DNA from 2 places in the Pandoraea fibrosis genome. Region 2 is predicted to be linked to the other one. Evidence: predicted binding sites of a transcription regulator. Region 2 holds the regulator's gene; the other holds the start of a gene.

Region 1 (8,912 bases), 2.3 Mb from region 2:
TGATCGGTTAGACGGGCTTCGATGTCCCATAGGCCATCCTCGCGCGAATACGCTTCGACAGCGATCGTGCGGCGGTGACGCAAGGTACGAGAGGCAGGCTCAGAGAGCGGCATGCGAGAGTGTGCAATGCATGAACGCAGAAAGATCTTGATTCTAGCATAGGCCACGGCGCACTCTGCCGCAGCGCAACAGAAGCCCGCCGCATAAGGCCGAATAACCCGACCCGGCGGTCGGGTTATCAAAATCACGAGATGGACTGGCGCATGGTGCGACGCCATATCGCGATAACTGTGGCATGACGCGTCACGCGAGATTCATCGTCATGTCACGCCAGCATCCATGCGGCCTGCCAGACGGTGGCGGTCATTGACGCGTTACCGATGAATGCACGCACATCTATCAGGAAAGCGACGCAACGCGCGTTAACAATCGTCCGAAAACTCGTCTGCACCGCGCACGATTTTGCTGATAACGGTACGTGAAAAACCGCGTGAGGCGAGAAAGCGCATCTGCTTGGCTCGAGCTTCGGGCGTGGTAGCGACCTCGCCGAACTTCTTTTGCCATACGACGCGGGCGCGTGCCAGTTCCGTACCGCGCAACTGCTCCGAGAGCACAGCGACCGTCTCGGCGTCGACCTGATGTTGTTTGAGTTCGTTGACGATACGTGTCGTGCCCAGGCGCGATGCGCGCCGGTTCACCACACTTTCCGCAAACCGTTCGTTGGACAGCCAGCGTTCCTGCTCGAGGCTGTCGAGCACACGATCGAGCGCTTCGGGATCCTCGGCATCGGCGAACGGCACGAGTTTGCGGCGCAGCTCCGTCCGGCTGTACTCGCGACGGGCCAGATACGACAGTGCCCGCGCCTTGAGGCTGAGCACGGGTTTTCGTGATCGCTTGACCGAAACGGCCTCGTCACCCGGTGGGGGCGGCGGTGCGTTCGGATCTCGGGGAGGACGGCGATTGATCATGACGTCATCGTGGCGCAATCGGACTGGACTAGAAAAACAAAAACGGCAACGCGATGCCATGTGGCCTCGCGTTGCCGTTCCGAAACGGGGCTTATCAGGCCTCGTCTTCTTCTTCGATCTCGCCGGTTTCGTTGATCGCCGTCACGCCGAGCGATGCACGCACCTTGTTTTCGATGTCGTGGGCAATCTCCGGATTTTCGCGCAGGAATTCACGCGCGTTGTCCTTACCCTGACCGATCTTCTCGCCGTTGTAGCTGTACCAGGCGCCGGCCTTCTCGACGATCTTGGCGTTCACGCCCAGATCGATGATTTCGCCTTCGCGCGAGATTCCCTGGCCGTAAAGGATGTCGAAGATGGCTTCGCGGAACGGCGGCGACACCTTGTTCTTGACGACCTTGACGCGGGTTTCGTTACCGACAACCTCGTCGCCCTTCTTGATCGAGCCGATACGGCGAATGTCCAGACGCACCGACGAGTAGAACTTCAGCGCGTTACCGCCCGTCGTGGTTTCCGGGTTACCGAACATCACACCGATCTTCATACGAATCTGGTTGATGAAGATCACCGTGCAGTTCGTGCGCTTGATGGTGCCGGTCAGCTTACGCAGGGCCTGAGACATCAGACGCGCTTGCAGACCCGGCAGCGAATCACCCATCTCGCCTTCGATTTCGGCCTTCGGCACCAGCGCCGCGACCGAGTCGATGACGATCAGGTCGATCGAGCCCGAGCGCACCAGCGCGTCGGCGATTTCCAGCGCCTGTTCGCCCGTGTCCGGCTGCGAGATCAGCAGCTCAGGCACCGAGACGCCCAGCTTGTTGGCGTATCCGACGTCGAGCGCATGCTCTGCGTCGATGAACGCGCAGGTGCCGCCGATCTTCTGCATCTCGGCCACGACTTGCAGCGTGAGCGTGGTCTTGCCCGACGATTCCGGACCGTAAATTTCGATCACGCGACCGCGCGGCAGGCCACCAACGCCCAGCGCGATGTCCAGACCCAGCGAGCCGGTCGAGACGACCTGGATGTCTGCTTCGACCTCGCTGTCGCCCAGACGCATGATCGAGCCCTTGCCGAATTGCTTCTCGATCTGCGCGAGGGCGGCGGCGAGCGCCTTGCCTTTCTCGGCCGACAGATTGGCAGACCCTTTCTTGCTTTCTTCCATGAATCGTCCTTTGATATGATGAGCGAGACGGCTCGAGTGAGGCGTGAATGCCAGTACTGTATAAAAAACCAGTGCTCTTTGCAAGTGCCTGTTGTCCGAAAGCGCCGAAACGACAAAAAAAGCCGCGAACCACGCGCCGCAACATCACAGGAGACACACCGCTGCCGTCAGGCGCCGGTGCCTACACAAGCCTATCACGCCCATGCGAATTCTCATCGCAGAGGATGACAGCATTCTGGCTGACGCCCTGACCCGCTCGCTGCGCCAGGGGGGCTACGCCGTCGATCACGTCAAAACCGGGCTTGAAGCCGACTCCGCGCTCTCCGCCCAGGCGTTCGACCTGCTGATTCTCGACCTCGGTCTGCCTCGCCTGCCCGGTCACGAAGTGCTGCGCCGCCTGCGCGCGCGCAACTCTCATCTGCCCGTGCTGATCCTGACCGCGTCCGACAGTGTCGATGCCCGCGTCAAGGGTCTCGATCTCGGCGCCGACGACTACATGGCCAAGCCCTTCGCACTGGCCGAACTCGAAGCGCGCGTGCGGGCGTTGACCCGGCGTGGCGCAGGCGGTGGCTCCACCGTGATCCGTCACGGCCCACTCAGCTTCGATCAGGTCGGGCGCACCGCCTACATTCATGAGCAGATGCTCGACCTGTCGGCCCGCGAACTCGAATTGCTCGAAGTGCTGCTGTTGCGCACAGGCCGCCTCGTCTCGAAGGAGCAACTCGTCGATCATCTGTGCGGCTGGGGCGAAGAGGTGAGTAACAACGCCATCGAGGTGTACATGCATCGGCTGCGCAAGAAGATCGAGCCCAGCGGCGTGCGCATCGCCACGATCCGTGGGTTGGGGTATTGTCTGGAGAAGCCGGCCGCCGCGCCTGCCAATGCGGCCTAGTGCGCCGCGTACGGCGCGAGCCGTTCCAGCCTCTTGAGTCTTCCCGTCCGATGCGTCTGAGCTTTCGCCACCATCATCGCGCCACCTCTGCGGCCCCGGACGCCTCGTCTGCCTCATCGCATTCGGCAGACGGCATGCCGGCGCAACGCGGCTCCCCCACACACGCCTCGCCCTCCGACGCCACCGATCCGTTCGACCCATACGCCGATCCTTTCGTGCGCCCAGGCTTCGGCGCGCCGCTCGAACGCGAGGCCGAGCCGCCACCACGCTCGCTCTTCGGCGAGATTCTCGACTGGATGCTCGCGCCACTGCTGCTGCTCTGGCCGATGAGCATTGCCGTGACGTATCTCGTCGCAAAATCGATTGCCAACGGTCCCTTCGACCGGGCGCTCGAGACCAACACCTACGTGCTCGCGCAGCAAGTCCATTCGGATCGCGGACAAGTCACGCTCACGCTCCCCATGCCCGCACGCGACCTGCTGCGCGCCGACGCCACCGACAACGTCTACTTTCAGGTGCTCGGCGCGAAGGGCGAACTCGTGGCCGGCACGGCAGATCTGCCTTTGCCGCATGAAGACGACCGTCCGCAACCGGGTGTCGTCCAGTTTCGCGACGAGAACGTTGGCGGCAACGATATTCGAGTCGCGTTCACCTATGTCGATCTGCCCCGCATGGCGCCACCGGGCAGCATGGCGCTCGTGCAGGTCGCGGAGACGCTCGACAAACGCAGTCAACTGGCGAACGAAATCATCAAGGGCGTGATCCTGCCGCAGTTCGTGATCCTGCCGCTGGCCATCATCCTTGTGTGGTTCGGCCTGTCGCGCGGTCTCGCGCCGCTGCACGCGTTGCAGGAACATATCCGCGCCAGACGTCCCGACGACCTGTCGCCACTCGAAGCGCGTCAGGCGCCGCCGGAGATCGCACCGCTCGTGGGTTCGCTGAACGATCTGCTCGGGCGGCTCGAACAGAACATGAAGCTCCAGCAGCGCTTCATCGCCGACGCCGCTCACCAGCTCAAGACACCGCTGGCCGGGCTGCGCATGCAGGCAGAACTCGCCTTGCGCCAGACATCTCCCGACGAACTACGCCGTTCGCTCTCGCAAATCGCAGTCAGCTCCGAGCAGGCAGCACGTCTCGTCAATCAGTTGCTGGCATTGGCACGCGCGGAGAACAGCGCGAACGACGCCGCCGCGTTCACCCCGGTCAACCTCAGCGTGCTCGCCCGAAGCGCGATGCAGGACTGGTTCCAGGCGGCCTTCGCCAAACGGATCGACCTTGGCTTCGAGGAGCCGCCATTCCCGGTGCATCTGTCCGGGCAACCGGTAATGCTGCGCGAGTTGCTCAACAATCTGATCGACAACGCGATCCGCTACACGCCGGCCGGCGGCAAGGTGACGGTTCGCCTGCGACATGAGGCGTCTGACGGCTTCGTCCATCTGGAAGTGGAAGACACCGGGCCGGGCATTCCTGCGGCGGAGCGTCCGCGCGTTTTCGAGCGCTTCTATCGCATTCTCGGCAGCGACAGCGACGGCAGCGGTCTGGGGCTCGCCATCGTGCGGGAGATCGTGCAGATTCATCGCGGCGACGTGAGCGTGCTCGACCATGTCGACGCCCAGCACCCCGAAGCAACCGGCACGCTCATCCGGGTGACGTTACCGCTCGCGGACGCGCCTATCGAAAACCCGCATGCTTGACGAAAACACTCGAAATACGGTCGATTTCGCACCAAAGTCGAGGGTAAGTCCCTAGCCACGTAAGGTTCGAGTCAGTTTGGCGTCAGACGGCGGTAAGGTTGTCCTCCAATAATCAGTTGCAACGGCCCGGGCACGACCCAGGGGCGTGCTTACATTACAGGAGACAACCGCATGGCTACTGCAACGACAGCCACTACGCATGCGCCGATGACCAAAGAAGAACGCAAAGTCATCTTCGCGTCGTCGCTGGGCACAGTGTTCGAGTGGTACGACTTTTATCTGGCCGGTTCGTTGGCCGCTTTCATCAGCAGACACTTCTTCTCGGGCATCAATCCGACCGCGGCATTCATCTTCACGCTGCTGTCGTTTGCGGCGGGCTTCGCGGTGCGTCCGTTCGGCGCCATCGTTTTCGGCCGCATCGGTGACCTGGTTGGCCGCAAGTACACGTTCCTCGTAACCATCACGTTGATGGGCCTGTCCACGCTGGTCGTCGGTCTGTTGCCGGGCTATGCGTCGTGGGGGATTGCCGCACCGGTGATCTTCATTGCCATGCGTTTGCTGCAGGGTCTGGCCCTCGGCGGCGAATACGGCGGTGCAGCGACGTACGTGGCCGAGCACGCCCCGCAAGGTCGTCGCGGCTTCTACACGTCGTGGATTCAGACGACTGCCACGCTGGGTCTTTTCCTCTCGCTGCTCGTGATTCTCGGCACCCGCATGGCGATGGGTGAAGAGGCGTTCGGTGAGTGGGGCTGGCGCATTCCGTTCGTGCTGTCGATCGTGCTGCTGCTGGTTTCGCTGTGGATTCGTCTGCAACTGAGCGAATCGCCGGCATTCCAGCGCATGAAGGCTGAGGGCAAGGGCTCGAAGGCGCCGCTCAAGGAATCGTTCGGCGAATGGAAGAACCTGAAGATCGTGATTCTGGCGCTGGTCGGTCTGACGGCGGGTCAGGCGGTCGTGTGGTACACGGGGCAGTTCTACTCGCTGTTCTTCATGACACAGGTGCTGAAGGTCGACGGCAACACCGCGAACATCATGGTGGCGCTGGGTCTGTTGATCGGCAGCCCGTTCTTCGTGTTCTTCGGCGCACTGTCGGACAAGATCGGTCGCAAGCCGATCATCATGGCCGGCTGCTTGTTGGCGGCGTTGCTGTACTTCCCGATCTTCAAGGCGCTCACGCACTACGCCAACCCGGCACTTGAAGCGGCAACGGCACGCTCGCCGATCACGGTCATCGCCGATCCGAACGAGTGCTCGTTCCAGTTCAACCCGGTGGGCACGTCGAAGTTCACCAGCTCGTGCGATATCGCGAAGAGCTACCTGTCGCGCGCTGGCCTGAACTATCACAACGAAGCAGCGCCGGCAGGCACCATGGCGACGGTGAAGATCGGCGACAAGGTGATCCAGTCGGTAGACGGCAAGGCAGCGGACGCAAAAGACAAGACCAAGGCGTTCGAGACGGATATGTCAGCCACGCTCAAGGCCGATGGCTATCCGCCGAAGGCTGACCCGGCCCAGATGAACAAGCCGATGGTCGTGATCCTGCTGGCGATTCTCGTGATCTTCGTGACGATGGTGTACGGCCCGATCGCGGCAATGCTGGTGGAAATGTTCCCGACGCGCATTCGCTACACCTCGATGTCGCTGCCGTATCACATCGGTAATGGCTGGTTCGGCGGTTTCCTGCCGGCCACGGCCTTCGCCATCGTGGCCGCCAAGGGCGACATCTACTCCGGCCTCTGGTACCCGATCGTGATCGCGCTCATCACCTTCGTGATCGGCATGCTCTTCATCAAGGAGACCAAGGACGTCGACATCTACGCCAACGACTGATGGGGTGACCTGCCAGACAGGTTGAAGTGGATCGTCAACGCCGGGACCTTCGGGTTCCGGCGTTGTCTTTTCCGGGGCCCTTTCCGGAGGCTGCCCTGAACGGCGCGCCGTTAATTTTCGTCGGCTCGCAAAAAAAATGTTGACAGCCTATAGGGGCCTACCTATAATCATTTTCTTCGGCGAATTAGCTCAGTTGGTTAGAGCGACGGAATCATAATCCGCAGGTCCGGGGTTCGAGTCCCTGATTCGCCACCAAATTTAAGAACGGCTCCCAGCGATGGGGGCCGTTTTTATTTGTTCCGCAAAAACGGTTCCGTTCCGCAAACCGATCACTTAGTCGGCATGACCAGCTTCCCTTTGCGATGCCGGACGTACCGACGCAGAAATTCTCAATCGCTGCCTTGTCTTGGTTCTGTCGGAGCCAGATAGCCCCATCACGAACGTCCGGCGTGGCGGTGAAGTCTCCGATTTCGAATCTATGGATACGTCTGTGTAGCGATGCTACCGAAACGCGCTGGATGCAAAATCCGAGCCGCCGGCGGCACAATTGATTCGTCCGCGGACTACGCGGCAAGGTGAATCTGGAGATTGTGCATAACGGCCCACCGCAATGGATGGGCCGCAACGAAGGTTAGCGCACCAGCCTTGGTTTCTCGCCCCGCTTCGCCGCGTGAAGAATGACGTGAGACCCCATCAACATATCCGTCGCCACCATCGCCTCCGCGAACGTCTCGAAGTAAATCGCGTGCTCGGAGTTGGACACATGCGCTCGCCTGATTTCCCCCGCTGCGTCGTCCCAAGCGTAACCGAGGTACTTCTTGTATTCGTGGAACCAGATCACATGCCCTTCACGTGCCAACGACTTAGGAAGGTCGAGCCCGTCATCGGCCCCACCGCCGTTTACTCCATCCTTTCCGTCGCTTTGGGTTGAATCATTCATCCAAGCCTCCTGAAATGTGAGTGGATTGAGCCGACCTAGCGGCTAAATCCATCATCGCAGGAGTGCCGAGCCTTGCGTTTCAGTAACTTCCGAATATCCCCGACTATGCGTCGACACTCGAAACGTTTCGACGCGCAGCAAAAACGCTTACGGCGTATGACAGACCAAGAGTTCGCAGTAACACAAGGCCGCCGTTCTGCGAGCGGTTTTCGTTCATTAATGGCAAAGTCCATCGTCAGCGCCGTATCGTGCCTGTCGCGCCGCATGAATTGGCCAGGCACGTCATCGATCACAAGAGCCTGCACATGGGCGTTTCAACACCCCGTGAGCCGCTTGAAAACGTCCAGCCTTGCGACCGAAAATCGTTCCGCAACCATTTGAAACCCCAATTTGGGTGGGGATCTCGCCCTACCGTCGCCTTCTCGATTCGGAACGTCGACCTCATGATTCAAGACGTTTTGGCGCGAGCATCATAATCCGCACATCCGGGCCTTGTCGTTCCCTGACAAGAAGGCGGCCGTGCCGTTGTATGTGATCGTCAACCGGCGCTCCCCTCCCCCTTTCCTTGCCTTACGCATGCAGCCCCGAGCGACGCCCGGCGGCATTTCGTCGTTGATTGCATAATGGCTCCCCCGTCCCCCTGATCGAGAACGTTATGCGTCACCTGTCCGTTGCTGCCGCGCATGAATTCAAGGATGTCCGATTCGTCCTCACCGACATGGACGAAACCCTGACGTATCGAGGCAGACTCGCGGCCGACACGTATTGCGCGCTGGAGAACTTGCAGAAAGCCGGAGTGCGAGTCATTCCCGTCACGGCCGCGCCTGCCGGCTGGTGCGACCAGATGGCGCGCATGTGGCCGGTCGATGGCGTGATCGGCGAAAACGGCGGCCTGTTCCTTCAGCGCACGCCCGACGGCCATGGCATTCAACGGACGTTCTGGCACGCCGAGTCCGAGATCGAGTCGGTCTCCGAAGAGCTCGACGCCGCCGCAAGCGCCGTTAGCAACGCCCTCCCCTACGCACAACTGGCAGACGATCAGGTCTTCCGGCTCACAAGCGTCGCGTTTTCGCGTCCGGCAGATCCGGCGGCCGGTGAGCAGATCCTCCGCGAGTTGCAACGCGCCGGCGCCGACGCCACGATCAACAACCTCTGGGTGCTCGGCTGGTTCGGCGGATACGACAAGCTGTCGATGACGCGTCGTGTCATGGCCGAAGTCTATGGCGTCGACATCGACAAGGACCGCGACACCGTGCTCTACACGGGCGACTCGACCAACGACGCACCGATGTTCGCGTTCTTCAAACATACGGTCGGCATGAGCACCGTGAAGGAATATCTGCCACACATTCCCGTGCCGCCCAACTGGATCACCACCGGCCCCGGCGGCCAAGGCTTCATCGAAGCCGCACAAGCCGTGATCGCCTCG
Region 2 (8,912 bases):
AGCGCCGCAACGGCGTGTTGATCTCGCAGGACGACGGCGCTGCCGTGGCCTACGCACTGTGGAAGCTGCAAGATCGCGGCCGCATGTTCGTGTCGCCGGGCGACGCGCTGTACGAAGGCATGATCATCGGTATCCACAGCCGTGACAACGACCTCGTGGTCAACCCGATCAAGGGCAAGCAGCTGACGAACGTGCGTGCGTCGGGTACCGACGAAGCCGTGCGTCTGGTGCCGCCGATCGCGATGAGCCTCGAATACGCCGTCGAATTCATCGACGACGACGAACTCGTCGAAGTCACGCCGCAGACGATTCGCCTGCGCAAGCGCTACCTCGTGGAACACGAGCGCAAGCGCGCATCGCGTGAGCAGAAGTAAAACCGGCGATGGTGTCGCGGCGTAGCGGATAACGATCCGCTGCGTCGACGCTAATCTGTTGGAAAGAAAGCCGGTGCCTCTCGCACCGGCTTTTTTTGTTTCCGTTGTGGTTTCTGAGATGCGGTGCATGCGTGCCCGCATGCTGTCGATAGCCCCCGAGAGGACGACGTCGCACGCGCGTCCGTTCCGTTGACATTTCTGAAGCACTCGCCAGACATGACCGAATTTGTTCGAACCGAAATCCGCGGCCGTATCGGCTTTATCACCCTGACTCGCCCGAAGGCGCTCAATGCGCTCTCGCATGACATGATTCGTGCGATGGCATCAGCACTGGGCGATTGGCGTGACGATCCCAAGGTGCTGGGCGTTGTGTTGCAAGGCGAAGGCGAGAAGGGGTTGTGTGCGGGTGGCGACATTCGTTATTTCCATGAGGCCGTGAGCGCGGGGCGCACCGACATCATGGATTTCTTCACTGACGAATACACACTGAATTACACGATTGCCACGTATCCGAAGCCCTATATCGCGCTGATGGATGGCGTGGTCATGGGCGGCGGCATGGGTATCTCGCAAGGCGCCGCATTGCGTATCGTCACCGAAGCGACGCGAATGGCAATGCCGGAGACGGCGATCGGCTTGTTCCCCGACGTTGGCGGTGGGTTCTTCCTCGCGAATCTCGCGGGACATCTCGGCGAGTATCTCGGCACGACCGGCATTGTGTTCGGCGCGATCGATGCATGCGAGATCGGCCTCGCCGACGTTGTCGTGCCGCGTGCCTCACTGCCCGCGCTGTGCGAGTTGCTGGCAAATGGCGAATGGCAGGACAGCGAGGCGGTGCTCAACGCTGCGCGCACGTTCGCCCGAGACTGTCTTGCTCCCGCCGGTCTGGCGCCAGGCAAGCTCGCACCGTTGCGCGATGTGATCGACAGTCACTTCGGCCTGTCGGACATGCCGGCCATCCTGAAGTCGCTCAAGCACGAAGCGCGTTGCGAATACTCAGGATGGGCACAGGAGACGGAACACTTGCTGCGCAGCAAACGCTCGCCGTTGATGGTGTGTGTCACGCTGGAGCAGGTGCGTCGTGCACGCAAACTCTCGTTGGCCGATGATCTGCGTGAAGAGTGGCTGATGATGCGCAGCGTCTTCAACCTCGATGGCCGTACCGGCGCGGAGAGCGTCGAGGGCATTCGTGCGTTGGTTGTCGACAAAGACCATGCGCCGCGTTGGCAGCATGCCGATATCGAGTCGGTGAAACCCGCCGACGTCACGCGATTCTTCGAGGGCGATCGCTCGGGCGCGGACAACCCGCTGCGTCAACTCGGTCAGTAAGTCCTGCTGCGGCGTGTGGCGGCGGGTCTATCCGAAGCCTATACCGCTGCCAGGCAGAATTGCTCGCCGACGGCCTGATCGAGCTTGCGGCAGATGTCGGCAATGCTGCCGACCATCACGATATGCGACACGTCGCGATACACGCGCACGTCATGACGCTCGTGAGCCGTATCCGTCTCGTGTGCATCGCGACGCTGAAGTTCGCGCACGTTGCGCGATGCCTTGATCGCTTTCCCCGAGGGGCATACGCGACGCGTTGCCGACGCCACGGCAGCCGTGAGCGCGCGGGGCAGCGCGGTGGTACGCGAGCGTGCCGGCACCGTATAGGAGCGAGCGACAACGGGTGCTGAAGCGAACGGGCCAGACAGCGCCGAGAGTCCATATACGGCCGACATCCGGGCCTGTGACGACACGCGCACATGCGGTTGACTAAAAGACGTACGCAGCAAACCAAAGAGTCGAGCCATGATGCGATCCTTGTTCCAATGTGGGTCTGAGGGGCGCGTCCTGCCGCGTATTTCGCGAATCGCGGGCGCAGCAGGGCACGGGCGCCGGACCCAGCCCGGCGCAGTCGGAAATACAAATCTTCAGGGAGTGAGGCGCTGCGCGATGGCGCGCAGTCCCCGGATTCGCGCTTAGAGGTCGTTGTTGCGGATCAGGCCGACCGCAATCCCTTCCAGCGCGAAGTCGCCGCTACCTTCGTCGACGTTGATGTTCTCGAAGTCGGGATTCTCGGCGATCAATTCGACGCCACCCGGCACGCGATGAAAACGTTTGACGGTGACATCGTCGCCAAGACGTGCCACGACGATCTGACCTTCGCGAGCGTCGGCGGCCTTTTGCACGGCCAGCAGATCGCCATCGAGAATGCCTGCGTCGCGCATCGACATCCCGCGCACCTTCAACAGGTAGTCGGGCTGACGCGCGAACATGTTCGGGTCGCACTGGAAGTTGCGCTCAATGTGTTCCTGCGCGAGGATCGGGCTGCCGGCAGCCACGCGCCCGACGAGCGGCAGCGACAACTGCATCAGGCCCATGTGCGGCAAGGTGTACTGGTGCACACCGCCGGCTTCATCCAGACGCTTGAGGCGAATGCCACGCGACTGACCCGCTGCCAGTTCGATCACCCCTTTGCGCGCCAGCGCCCGCAGGTGCTCCTCCGCGGCATTGGCGGAAGAGAAGCCGAGTTCGGCTGCGATTTCAGCGCGCGTTGGCGGAAAGCCGGTGCGCTCAATCGCTTGTCGGACCAGTTCGTAGACCTGCTGTTGACGTGCGGTAAGTTTGATCATGGCATCACTGTATGGAAGCACAGGTGGCTGTATTTTTGTACAGTGTTTGCAAAAAGGCAAGGGAAAACTTCAAGTAGTGCGTGAAGTTCTTGCCGTTCGGCATCAGTCTGATGCTGCAATGTCCAGCCATGAAGGCTTCTGGCGCACCGGACCTGCCGTCAAACGCAGGACACGGCAAGCGCGCGGACGGTCTTTCTCGCATTAATTGACAAGGGGACGAGGGCGCTGACGGCCGTCGGAGAGGGCGCCGAGCCCATTTGAGCCGCCAAAATCGACGGCTCAGCACGATTTCTCTAATCCTTATTCCGGCATAAACAAAAGAAAAAATATTATTTTTAATTATTTAGCCGCCCTCATAGACTGGCCTCCTACACACGAGAAGCAAACAAGGAGTGCAAGTCATGAGCAAAGCAGCACGGGGATGGAAAGCTAAAAAGCTGGTGGTCGCTCTGGGCGGCCTGGCACTGGCCGCCGGCATGACGATTCAGGCGCAGGCGGCAAGCCTGTCGTTGCTCAACGTGTCGTATGACCCGACGCGTGAGCTGTACGCGGACTACAACAAGGCTTTCGAAGCCCATTACAAGCAGACCAGCGGCGACACGGTGACGGTGAAGGCCTCGCACGGCGGCTCGGGCAAGCAAGCCCGTACCGTGCTCGATGGCGCGCCCGCCGACGTTGTCACGCTCGGTATCTCAGCCGATATCGACGAACTGGCACAGGCCGGTCTCGTGAACAAGGACTGGCAGAAGCGTCTGCCGGACAACGCCACGCCGTACACCTCCACGATCGTGCTGCTGGTGCGCAAGGGCAACCCGAAGGGCATCAAGGACTGGGGCGACCTCGTCAAGCCCGGCATCAGTGTGGTGACGCCGAACCCGAAGACGTCGGCCGGTGCCCGCTGGAACTATCTCGCCGCATGGCTCTACGCGCTCAAGCAACCGGGCGGCAACGAGCAAAAGGCGCAGGACTTCGTCAAGGCGCTCTACAAGAATGTCGGCGTGCTCGACTCGGGCGCCCGCGGCGCGACCACGACCTTCGTGGAACGCGGCATCGGCGACGTGCTGATCGCCTGGGAAAACGAAGCGCTGTTGTCGGTCAAGGATCTCGGTCCGGACAAGTTCGACATTGTGGTGCCGTCGTCGTCGATTCTGACGGAGCCGCCGGTGGCCGTGGTCGACAAGAACGTCGACAAGCACGGAACCCGCAAGGCTGCCGAGGCCTACCTGCAATGGCTGTATTCGCCGCAAGGTCAGGAAATCGCTGCGAAGCACTTCTATCGTCCGCGCTCGCCGGAAATCGCGAAGAAGTATGAGTCGCAATATCCGAAGCTCAAGCTCTACACCGTCGACGCCGATCTTGGCGGCTGGACGAAGACGCAGGCCAAGCACTTTGCCGACGGCGGCATCTTCGACCAGATCTACACCAAGAAATAACGTCAAGACGACAGGGACCTCCGCATGAGTACCGCACTGTTTCCCCTCTGGCGCAAGCCGAGTGCCTTGCCGGGCTTTGGCCTGACGATGGGCTACACCGTCGCCTACCTGAGTCTCGTGGTGCTGGTGCCGTTGCTGATGGTCTTCATCAAGGCAAGCTCGCTCGACTGGGCGAGCTTCGTCGCCGCAGTGGGTTCGCCGCGCGTGTTGGCGTCGTATCGCCTCACGTTCGGCATCTCGCTGGCGGCCGCCATCCTCAACGCCATCTTCGGTTTCATTCTGGCGTGGGTGCTGGTGCGCTACACGTTCCCGGGCAAGCGTTTCGTCGACGCGCTGATCGACCTGCCGTTCGCGTTGCCCACGTCGGTGGCCGGCATCGTGCTCGCGGCGATCTATGCGCCGAACGGCTGGATCGGTCGCTGGTTCGAGCCGCTCGGCATCAAGATCGCCTTCACGCCGCTGGGCATTTTCGTGGCGCTCACGTTCATCGGATTGCCGTTCGTGGTGCGCACGCTTCAGCCGGTACTCGAAGAGTTCGAGCGCGAGCAGGAAGAGGCCGCCGCGTGCCTGGGTGCGACACGCTGGCAGACGCTGCGTCACGTGATTCTTCCGGCCGTGCTGCCTGCGCTGCTGACCGGTTTCGCGCTGGCCTTTGCGCGTGCCGTGGGCGAATACGGTTCGGTCATCTTCATCGCCGGCAACATTCCGATGGTCTCGGAGATCACCTCGTTGCTGATCGTGACCAAGCTCGAACAGTTCGACTACGCAGGCGCGGCGGCACTGGCCGTGGTGATGCTGGTGATCTCGTTCGTGTTGCTGCTGTTGATCAATACCCTGCAATGGTGGCTGCAACGCCGTCATTCGGGCCGGCGCGCCAGTGGCGTGTGATGTCGGAAAACGAAAGAGAACGTTTCGATCATGTCAGATTCACTCGCACTGTCGCGCAACCTGCCGCAAGCCACCAAGGCTCGTAACGCCGATCCGACCGACGAGCCCGCGCTCGTCAAGGCCGTGCTCATTGGCGTGGCGCTGCTGTTCTTCGCATTGTTTCTGGTGTTGCCGCTCGCGTCGGTCTTCGTCACCGCGTTGGGCAAGGGCTTCGCCGCTTACTGGGATGGCCTGACGAACGACGACGCCCTCTCCGCCGTTCGCCTCACGCTGCTGATCGCGCTCATTGCCGTGCCGCTGAATCTGGTGTTCGGTGTGGCGGCGTCGTGGGCGATCGCGCGCTTTGATTTCAAGGGCAAGAGCGTGTTGACCACGCTCATCGATTTGCCGTTCTCGGTCTCGCCGGTGATCGCGGGGATGACGTTCCTGCTGATCTTCGGCCGTCAGGGACCGATCTGGGACTTTCTCGACGCGCACAACCTGAAGGTCGTGTTCGCGCTGCCGGGGCTGGTGCTCGCGACGGTGTTCGTCACGTTCCCGTTCGTCGCGCGTGAATTGATTCCGCTCATGCAGGCGCAGGGGAGTGAGGAAGAAGAGGCCGCGCGCGTGTTGGGCGCCAGCGGCTGGCAAGTGTTCACGCGCGTGACACTGCCGAAAATCAAATGGGGCCTGCTGTACGGCGTGATTCTTTGTAACGCCCGCGCAATGGGCGAGTTCGGTGCCGTGTCGGTCGTCTCCGGCCACATTCGCGGTGAGACGAACACGTTACCGCTGCATGTGGAAATTGAATACAACGACTACCACACGGTGGGCGCGTTCGCGGCGGCATCGATTCTCGCGCTGCTGGCACTCGCCACGCTGGCCCTGAAGCTCTGGGCCGAACGCAAGCTGGCGCAGGACAAGGCCGCGCGTCGTGAAGACGCCGTGGTGGCCTGAGCGGACATCGCATCGAGGAGCAAGACAATGAGTATTCAGGTACAGCAGGTTTCGAAGCGTTTCGGCGATTTTGCGGCGCTCGACGACGTCAGTCTCGAATTTCCCACGGGCGAACTCGTCGCGCTGCTCGGGCCGTCCGGCTGCGGCAAGACCACGCTTCTGCGCATCGTCGCGGGCCTTGAGTTTGCCGACGCCGGTCGCGTCGTGCTCAATGGCGAGGACGTGGCGTCGGTCGGCACACGCGAGCGTCAGGTCGGTTTCGTGTTCCAGCATTACGCGCTGTTCCGTCACATGACGGTGTTCGAGAACGTGGCGTTCGGCCTGCGCGTGAAGTCGCGCCGCGACCGTCTGTCGGACGCGCAGATTCGCAACAAGGTGCATGAATTGCTCGGCCTCGTGCAACTCGACTGGCTGGCCGATCACTACCCGGCGGAACTGTCGGGCGGGCAGCGTCAGCGCATTGCACTGGCGCGTGCGCTGGCCGTCGAGCCGAAGGTGCTGTTGCTCGACGAACCGTTCGGCGCGCTCGACGCCAAGGTGCGAAAGGAGCTGCGTAGCTGGCTGCGCCGTCTGCACGATGAACTGCACATCACGACGATCTTCGTGACGCACGATCAGGAAGAGGCGCTCGAAGTGGCCGACCGTATCGTGCTGATGAATCGCGGCAAGGTCGAGCAGATCGGCGCGCCGCAGGACGTCTACGACACGCCGGAAAGCGCATTCGTCTATGAGTTTCTCGGCGCCGCAAACCGGTTGTCCGGGGAGCTGCGCACGCACGATTTCATTGCAGACGCCGGCGCCTACCGCGTCACCGTGCACAAGGACGATCTGCCGGCGGTGCCGCAGGATGGGCGTGCAATTGCCTACGTCCGCCCGCACGATCTCGCGCTGCTGCCGGCCCACGATAGTGGTCCGGGGATCAATGTGGCCGTGCGCCGCGCGATCCCGCTGGGCGGTACGGTGCGCGTGGAACTCGCCGCGCCCGGCGACGCCGTGTGGGAGGCAGAACTCACGCGCTCGGGATGGAAGGCGCTCGGCGCCGAGGCCGGCGCCACACTGCGCGCGGTGCCGCGTCAGCTGCGGGTGTTTTCCGCGCAGGCGTGAGTCGCACGGTGCATCGAACGACACAACAACAAGCTGAAGCCATTTGGCACACGTAAATTGACGTCTCAAGACGTCACGGACAGACAAAGCAACAGGGCGGAGTCACATCATGAATTTTCAGCAATTGCGCTATGTGCGCGAAGCCGTTCGGCAGAACCTCAACCTGACGGAAGCGGCCAGTGCGCTGTACACGTCCCAGTCGGGCGTGAGCAAGCAGATCAAGGATCTCGAAGACGAACTCGGGGTGGATGTGTTCGTGCGTCGCGGCAAGCGTCTCACGGGACTGACCGAGCCCGGCAAGGCTGTGCTGCAACTGATCGAGCGCATGTTGCTCGACGCCGAGAATCTGCGTCGTGTGGCGCGTCAGTTTGCCGATCAGGACAGTGGCCATCTCGTGGTGGCAACGACCCACACGCAGGCACGCTATGCGCTGCCGCAGGTCATCAAGCAGTTCACGAGCGTGTACCCGAAGGTGCATCTGGCGCTGCGTCAGGGCAGTCCGCGCCAGATCGCGCAGATGGTCATCGATGGTGAAGCCGACATTGGCATCACGACCGAGGCGCTCGATCGGTTTCCCGATATCGTCACGTTCCCGTGCTATTCCTGGCATCACGTTGCCGTCGTGCCGAAGGATCACCCGCTGGTCGGGCGTGAAAGCGTGACGCTCGCGGACATTGCCGAATATCCGATCATCACTTATGACGGCGACTTCACGGGCCGCTCGCATGTCGACAAGGCGTTTTCCGATCAGGGGCTGGTGCCGGACATCGTGCTGACGGCGCTGGATACGGACGTGATCAAGACATACGTCGAACTGGGGCTGGGCGTGGGAATCGTGGCCGCCATGGCGGTCGATCCGCGCAAGGATCAGGATCTGGCCGTGCTGGAACTCGACAACGCGTTCGAGCCGAGCACCACGCGGATCGGCTTGCGTCGCGGCGCGTTCCTGCGCTCGTATGCTTACCGCTTCATCGAAATGCTTGCCCCGGCGCTCAAGGAGCAGGAGATCTCGACGCAACTGCGCGAAGCGCTCGAGTTCGCCGCCTGACGCGGCCAAAGCCACACCGCCCGGGGCTGGCCGGTACACGTTTTCAGGCGTTGTCCGGCGTGTCCCTGTCGTTCGGCCGTGTGCCGGGCATCGATCCCGCCCTCTGAGGCGGGATCGATATTTTCAGCGATTGGGAAGCCGGGCAGTATTGGATACAATCGTTGACATGACTTTGACCTCATTCAACCCGATTCCTCATTACACCGTGTCCTCGGGCGACCTGCCGCGCATTGCGCTGCTCGCCACGGGCGGCACGATCGCGGGCAGCGCGGCCGATGCAACGCGCACCGCCGGTTATCAGGCCGGGGCGCTTGGTGTCCAGGACTTGCTGGCGGCTGTGCCGGCGTTGGGCACCGTTGCGCATATCCACGCGGAGCAAGTTGCGCAGATCGATAGCAAGGACATGAGTGTGGCGCTCTGGCAGAAACTCGCCGCCCGCGTGAACGCCTTGCTCTCGCAGCCCGATGTGGCCGGGGCCGTGATTACCCACGGTACCGATACGCTCGAAGAG

Evidence for each region. Region 2 encodes LexA, which represses DNA repair genes until DNA is damaged. Its sites were predicted from a motif close to ACTGTATNNNNATACAGT; they were not measured.
Region 1: a site for LexA is predicted at 2,183-2,200, ahead of recA (recombinase RecA). Genes of this name have one in related genera too.

What each region holds. Positions count from the first base shown of each region.
Region 1 is NZ_CP047385.1:1,565,411-1,574,322, reverse strand. Features, by position in the region: gene PI93_RS07025 (DUF2889 domain-containing protein) at 1-113, opposite strand, end outside; gene recX (recombination regulator RecX) at 423-878, opposite strand; gene recA (recombinase RecA) at 1,063-2,127, opposite strand; gene PI93_RS07010 (response regulator transcription factor) at 2,330-3,019, shown strand; gene PI93_RS07005 (sensor histidine kinase) at 3,154-4,713, shown strand; gene PI93_RS07000 (MFS transporter) at 4,885-6,543, shown strand; tRNA gene PI93_RS06995 (tRNA-Met) at 6,722-6,798, shown strand; gene PI93_RS06990 (hypothetical protein) at 7,175-7,483, opposite strand; gene PI93_RS06985 (HAD-IIB family hydrolase) at 8,139-8,912, shown strand, end outside.
Region 2 is NZ_CP047385.1:3,870,970-3,879,881, reverse strand. Features, by position in the region: gene typA (translational GTPase TypA) at 1-374, shown strand, start outside; gene PI93_RS17005 (enoyl-CoA hydratase/isomerase family protein) at 591-1,703, shown strand; gene PI93_RS17000 (hypothetical protein) at 1,742-2,170, opposite strand; gene lexA (transcriptional repressor LexA) at 2,339-2,992, opposite strand; gene PI93_RS16990 (sulfate ABC transporter substrate-binding protein) at 3,394-4,425, shown strand; gene cysT (sulfate ABC transporter permease subunit CysT) at 4,450-5,313, shown strand; gene cysW (sulfate ABC transporter permease subunit CysW) at 5,344-6,249, shown strand; partial or broken gene PI93_RS16975 (sulfate/molybdate ABC transporter ATP-binding protein) at 6,277-7,012, shown strand; gene PI93_RS25100 (TOBE-like domain-containing protein) at 7,063-7,353, shown strand; gene PI93_RS16970 (CysB family HTH-type transcriptional regulator) at 7,463-8,401, shown strand; gene PI93_RS16965 (asparaginase) at 8,568-8,912, shown strand, end outside.